DNA from 3 places in the Phascolarctobacterium faecium genome. Region 2 is predicted to be linked to each of the others. Evidence: riboswitches for the same ligand, from Rfam matches in the RefSeq annotation. Region 2 holds a riboswitch; each other region holds the start of a gene.
What was found. Region 2 has a riboswitch for S-adenosylmethionine ahead of PFJ30894_RS03260 (methionine ABC transporter ATP-binding protein). Riboswitches for the same ligand answer to the same signal wherever they lie in the genome.

Region 1: another riboswitch for S-adenosylmethionine. It lies ahead of metK (methionine adenosyltransferase); the one in region 2 lies ahead of PFJ30894_RS03260 (methionine ABC transporter ATP-binding protein).
Region 3: another riboswitch for S-adenosylmethionine. It lies ahead of PFJ30894_RS11005 (MetQ/NlpA family ABC transporter substrate-binding protein); the one in region 2 lies ahead of PFJ30894_RS03260 (methionine ABC transporter ATP-binding protein).

What each region holds. Positions count from the first base shown of each region.
Region 1 covers NZ_AP019004.1:1,582,932-1,585,194, forward strand. The annotation lists gene coaBC (bifunctional phosphopantothenoylcysteine decarboxylase/phosphopantothenate--cysteine ligase CoaBC) at 1-793, shown strand, start outside; SAM riboswitch class I at 924-1,034, shown strand; gene metK (methionine adenosyltransferase) at 1,130-2,263, shown strand, end outside.
Region 2 covers NZ_AP019004.1:672,911-675,173, reverse strand. The annotation lists gene hisZ (ATP phosphoribosyltransferase regulatory subunit) at 1-311, opposite strand, end outside; gene PFJ30894_RS03265 (YerC/YecD family TrpR-related protein) at 301-609, opposite strand; SAM riboswitch class I at 767-868, shown strand; gene PFJ30894_RS03260 (methionine ABC transporter ATP-binding protein) at 946-1,983, shown strand; gene PFJ30894_RS03255 (methionine ABC transporter permease) at 1,973-2,263, shown strand, end outside.
Region 3 covers NZ_AP019004.1:2,296,919-2,299,181, reverse strand. The annotation lists gene PFJ30894_RS11010 (Fe-S-containing hydro-lyase) at 1-525, shown strand, start outside; SAM riboswitch class I at 633-731, shown strand; gene PFJ30894_RS11005 (MetQ/NlpA family ABC transporter substrate-binding protein) at 835-1,656, shown strand; gene PFJ30894_RS11000 (sugar transferase) at 1,999-2,263, shown strand, end outside.

The sequences.
Region 1 (2,263 bases), 910 kb from region 2:
TACCTGCCTGAAAGAGCATGGCGTAACTGTGATGGCCCCGGCGACAGGCTTTTTGGCCTGTGGTACTTCTGGTGCGGGACGTCTGCCTGAGCCTTGTGAGATCGTGGAATTTGTCAAAGCTTTCTTTGCCAGAAGTTGTGGCGATATGAAAAATCTGCGTGTTTTGGTAACTGCTGCCGGTACCCGCGAGCCGATCGACCCGGTACGGTATGTCGGCAACCGCTCCAGCGGTAAGATGGGTTATGCTATCGCGCAGGCCGCTGCTGACCGCGGTGCCGAGGTGACGCTGGTTTCGGGGCCGTCGGTGCTGAATCCGCCTGCTAATGTCAAAACGGTGCAGGTTGAAACTACGCAGCAGATGATGGACGCCTGTCTGGCAGCTTACAACGACATGGATATAGTGATCAAAGCTGCTGCTGTGGCTGATTACAGACCCCATGATGTTGCCGAACAGAAAATCAAAAAGAAAACTGACGACGCTTTAACTGTCGTAATGGATAAAAACCCTGATATTCTAAAAGCTCTGGGCGAACGTAAAGAAAAACAGTTTTTGGTAGGATTTGCTGCCGAAACTCAAAATCTGATTGCTAATGCAAAAGAAAAAATCTGCAAAAAGAATTTGGATATGATCGTTGCTAACGATGTCACTTTGCAGGGGGCAGGATTTAACTCTGATACCAATATCGTTAAATTCCTGTTTCCGGACGGCGAAGTGCGCGAGCTGGAGCAAATGACCAAAGCAGAAGTTGCAGAAGAGCTTTTGAATACTGTTCTGCGTTTGCGCAAATCGTAAATAGTATAACTCGTTCAAAAGGCGTAGAAATAAGCTTTTGTAGGCCTCGGGATGTAAAAATGAAAGATTTTTGTAAAATCTGTTGCAATTTGAAAGTTGTTCCGCTATAATAAGCATTGTAATTGAATATTACTCATCAAGAGCTGGTGGAGGGAATGGCCCTGTGAAACCGCAGCAACCATTGTAAGGTGAAAGTCTTGCAAAACGGTGCTAAGTCCTGCGATAATTCGTGAGATGAGAATGCTGAACAATAATACGCAGCGCTCTCATTATGAGAGCGCTTTTTTAGTAAGCAGGCAGATTGATGATGTGTACTTTATCTAAAGGAGGCTAATTATGAGAAAATTATTTACTTCTGAGTCTGTAACAGAAGGACATCCGGATAAGATCGCCGATCAGATTTCTGATGCGGTTTTAGACGCTATCTTAGAACAGGACCCGATGGGACGTGTTGCGTGTGAAACTTTGGTGGCAACCGGTCAGATTCATGTTGTCGGTGAGATTTCCACAAACTGTTATGTGGATATTCCGAAAATCGCCCGTGAAACTGTAGTCAATATTGGCTATGACCGTGCTAAATATGGTTTTGACGGTAATACCTGCGGCGTGCTGATCTCTATCGACGAGCAGTCTGCCGATATCGCTTTAGGTGTTGATAAAGCACTGGAAGCTAAAGAAGGCAAAGCAGAGGAAACTGAGGTAGGCGCCGGCGACCAGGGTATGATGTTTGGTTACGCTACTAACGAAACCGAAGAATATATGCCGCTGCCTATCTGTCTGGCTCATAAGCTGGCCCGTCGGTTGTCGGAAGTTCGTAAAAACGGTACCTTACCGTATCTGCGTCCTGATGGCAAAACTCAGGTTACAGTTGAATACGACGACGGTAAGCCCGTACGTATCGACGCTATAGTAGTTTCTTCTCAGCATGCGCCTGAAATTCCGATGGAGCAGATCCGCGCTGATATTATGGAGCATGTTATTAAACCGATCGTACCTGCAGAAATGCTGGACGCTGATACCAAATACTATATCAATCCTACCGGCCGTTTTGTTATCGGCGGCCCGCAGGGTGACTCCGGTCTGACCGGACGTAAGATCATTGTCGATACCTACGGCGGTATGGCACGTCATGGCGGCGGAGCTTTCTCGGGTAAAGACCCCACAAAGGTAGACCGCAGCGCTGCTTACGCCGCACGTTACGTTGCTAAAAATATCGTTGCCGCCGGACTGGCTGGTAAATGTGAGATTCAGCTGGCTTATGCTATCGGCGTGGCACAGCCTGTATCTGTTTTGGTAGATACCTTTGGTACCGGTAAGATCGACGATGATAAGATCGCTGACCTGGTGCGCAAAAACTTCTCGCTGAGTCCGGCTGCGATCATCAAAGCTTTGGACCTGCGCCGTCCGATCTATAAACAAACGGCTGCTTACGGCCATATGGGACGTACTGATATTGATCTGCCGTGGGAG
Region 2 (2,263 bases):
TAAAAAAGCCGTTTTACCGCCGGTCCCTCATTGAGCCGAGTAGCTACCAAACGCGCCAAAGGAGTCGTCATGTCCGACCGCAGCAATAAAATATTATTACGACGGTCAAAAAATTTAAAACTGCTGTCTGACAGCTGACCTGCTGCGGCAAAAGTATCCAGATATTCAAAAGTCGGCGTGACCACTTCGTCATAGCCCCAGGCTTTAAAGGTATAGGCAAGCTTATTTTCAATTATCCTTCTGGCGCCGGCTTCACCCGGAAGTACGTCCCTAGTTCCATACGGCACCTGCAAAGCTTTATTATTCAGCATTGTGCTTGTCTTCCTTTTTTAATAATGGCATTATCGAATTATAGCCGTCAGCGCCATAAACCAAACAGCGTTTAACCCGTGAGATCGTCGCCGTACTGGCGCCTGTTTTTTCTACTATCTCTTCATAAATACAGCCTGCATCAAGCATTCTGGCAACCTCCAAACGCTGCGCCATGGATTTCAGTTCGCTGATCGTGCAAATATCCTCAAAAAAGTTGGAACACTGCTCTTCACTTTTTAAGCTAAGAATCGCTTTAAATAATTGATCGGTCAAATGGTCTCTGGTTTTTGCAGCCATGATTGCCTCCTTAAATTTAGCTGGTGCTAGCACCTTTTTTCTTTTATACTTTATCACTTTATCTTGTGAAAGGCAAGGTTTTTTACAAAAATTTTAAAATTTTTATTGACAAGTGCCGATTGTAAGTGTATTATTTTGTTTAACAACTTCAAACGGTATTTCATCAAGAGTAGCCGAGGGACTGGCCCTATGAAGCTACGGCAACCATCACGACGTGAACGGTGCCAAATCCAACGGATGTAAATCCGACAGATGAAGCAGTACGAAACGCTTTCGTTACCCTTCACCTGTGTGAAGGGTTTTTTTACGATTTTAGAAAAGAAAGAGGAACGCTGTATGATCGATTTACGCAATGTGGAAAAAACCTATTACAGCAATGCAGGTGATATCCACGCTTTAAAGAAAACAAATCTGCATATCAACGCCGGAGAAATATTCGGTATCATCGGCCTCAGCGGTGCCGGTAAATCAACCCTGATCCGCTGCATCAATATGCTGGAAGTACCTACCGGCGGTCAGGTCTTTGTGGATGGACAGGAACTGACTGCAATGAACAATCAGGAACTGCGCAAAGCACGCCAAAATATCGGGATGATCTTCCAGCACTTTAATCTGCTGGCCTCCCGCACAGTTTATGATAATATCGCTTTTCCGCTGGAAATACAGGGTATTTCGCAGTCTGAAATCAAAAAGCGGGTGCAGCCGCTGCTGGAGCTGGTACAATTACAGGACCGCGGCGATTATTATCCCAGCCAGTTGTCAGGCGGTCAGAAACAACGTGTCGGTATTGCCCGTGCTCTGGCCAGCGATCCTAAAGTACTGCTGTGTGATGAAGCAACCTCGGCATTGGACCCGCAGACAACAAAATCTATTCTCGACCTGCTCAAAGATATCAATAAACGCCTGAATCTGACTATTGTCATGATCACACATCAGATGGAAGTAGTCAAAGAAGTCTGTGACAGAGTAGCTGTTATCGAAAACGGCGAGATCATTGAAGAAGGTTCCATGATCGATGTTTTCACCGATCCGCAGAAGCCCACTACCAAAGATTTCGTCAAAAGCATCAACAATGTCGAACTGCCTGCACTGCTGCAATCTTCTTCAATCAGCGCAGTCTACACCGAAGGCAGCAAACTGATCGTGCGATTATCCTTCATCGGTAACTCAGCCGGCGATCCGATCGTTTCCGGTATGGTCAAAAAATTCGATGTCGATATCAATATCATCTACGGTAATATCGACTCGCTTAAGGATATACCCTTCGGCACCCTGGTCATTGAGATTTCAGGAAGCGCCGCAGGTATCAAAAATGCTCTGCAATATCTGCATGAACAGCAGCTGAAAGTTGAGGTGATCGGTTATGTCTCCTGAAATGTTAGCTCTTTTACTTAAATCCTTTTGGGAAACCTGCTATATGGTGCTGGCTTCCACAATACTCGCCACACTCATCGGCGTACCGCTCGGCGTGATCTTAACCGTCACCCGTAAAAACCATATCCTGCCCAACGCTCCTGTAAACAGCGTTTTAGGCGCTATTGTCAACGCTACCCGCTCAACTCCCTTCATTATATTAATGGTAGCGATCATTCCTCTGACCCGCCTTTTAGTAGGCTCTTCGATAGGTACTACCGCTTCCATCGTACCTTTGACT
Region 3 (2,263 bases), 830 kb from region 2:
AGCGAAGCTACGATCAAAGACCTGCACGCAGGTGATGTAGTACGTATCAGCGGTTACATCTATACTGCCCGTGATGCGGCACATAAGCGTATGACAGAAGCACTGGCCAAGGGAGAGCAATTGCCCTTCGATGTAAGGGATCAGGTGATTTATTACGTAGGTCCAAGCCCTACTAAACCCGGTGAAGTAGTTGGCAGTGCTGGACCGACGACCAGTGGGCGTATGGACAAATATACCCCGACGATGATCGAACAGGGTATGCGTGGGATGATCGGTAAAGGACTGCGGTCGCAGGAAGTTATTGATGCCTGCGTGGAGCATGGCGCTGTTTATTTTGCTGCTATTGGCGGAGCGGCAGCAGTTATTGCAAAATCTATCAAAGGCGAAGAAATGATTGCCTATGAAGATTTAGGGCCTGAAGCTATTCGCCGTTATGAAGTTAAAGATTTTCCTGCTATCGTCTGTATCGACAGCGAAGGCAACGATTTTTATAAAGTTGGCATTGCCAAATACAGTAAAGAGTAACAAATTTAACAAATCTTTAAGGGACTGCAGAAGCAGTTCCTTATTTTTTGCAAAAGTCTTGACAAGCTTATTTAGTTGAGCTATCATAATGCCAATCGAATAACACACTCTTATCGAGAGCGGTGGAGGGACAGGCCCTGTGAAACCCGGCAACCAAGCCTAGCTATGGTGCTAAATCCTGCAAGAACATTCTTGATAGATGAGAGGAAAGCAGAAGCAAGCGCTCTTTCCTCGGAAAGAGCTTTTTTGTTAGTCCGACCGAGCTAAGATAGGTACTGTGTTAAATTCATTTTAAAGGAGAGATTGTTTATGAAAAAGTTATTTCTGGCTTTGCTGGCAGTGTTCAGCATTGCATTAGTCGTTGCCGGCTGTGGCGGCGACAGCAAACCAGCCGCTAACAGCGGCGATAAAAAGGTGGTGCTGAAAGTAGGCGCAACGCCTGTACCGCATGCTGAAATTTTGAATCTGATCAAACCGCAATTGGCTAAAGAAGGCGTTGATCTGCAGATCATTGAATTCAGCGATTATGTTAAACCCAATTTGTCTTTGGCTGATAAAGAATTAGACGCCAACTTCTTCCAGCACACTCCGTATCTCGAGAAATTTGCTTCCGAAAGGAATCTGCCTCTGGTTGCTTATACCAAGGTACATATCGAACCAATGGGGGTTTATTCAAAAAAATTAAAAGACTTAAATAATGTTCCAAGCGGAGCTAAAGTTGCAATCCCGAATGATCCTACTAACGGCGGCCGTGCTCTGGCATTGCTGCAAAGCGCCAAGCTGCTCAAGCTGCGTGACTGTGTAGGCATTTCCGGTACGCCTGGCGATATTGTTGATAATCCTAAAAATCTGCAGATCGTGGAAATAGAAGCAGCTTTGCTGCCGCGTTCCATGGATGATGTTGATCTGTCTGTTATCAATTCCAATTTTGCTATGGAAGCACAGCTGAATCCAGTCAAAGATTCTCTCTTTACTGAACCGAAGGATTCTCCGTATGCCAATATCTTAGCAATACGTAAAGGCGACGATAAGCGTCCGGAACTGCAAAAACTGGATAAAGCTTTAACCAGCCCTGAAGTAAAGAAATTCATCGAAGAGAAATATAAAGGCGCTGTTGTACCTGCTTTTTAATGTAAGCTCTGTTTGATTTTATCGGATAGTGATTGTAAGATAGCAAATAAAAAATATTCCCCTCTCAGCGGAAGTTGAGAGGGGTTATTTTTTTGCCTGGCTTATGGGAATAGAGTCAGGCTTTTTGTTGTTGTAGATCAGGTGCTGGCAAGTGGGATTGTAAATATTGCCGCACAAGTACGATGAAAATATAAGTAAGAGCAAAAATGAGACTGAAATATAAAATAAAACGTGCTTATGTCTTGCGGGGGGGTACAACAGTGGTACAATAATTATGAATTATAGGTGAAATATTTTAGCATAAACAAAAAATACAAAAGTATTGATTATAGGTGAATTCTAGTGGGATATAATTCTTTGCTGCGAAAGATAGTTTTGATCATAGGCGACATAATTTGTTTGTATCTGGCTACCAGCATCGCTATGGCGCTGGAGCTGGGGAATAAACAAACGGATAAGATAGCTTTCCATCTGGAATTTTTACCGATCCTGGTCATCATGATGTTCTTTATGTTCAACGTCTATGGCTTGTTCAGTCTGATCCGCAAAAAGCTGGTAGATATTTTTCTTAATCTATTGGTAGCGGTGACCAATATTTACATCATAG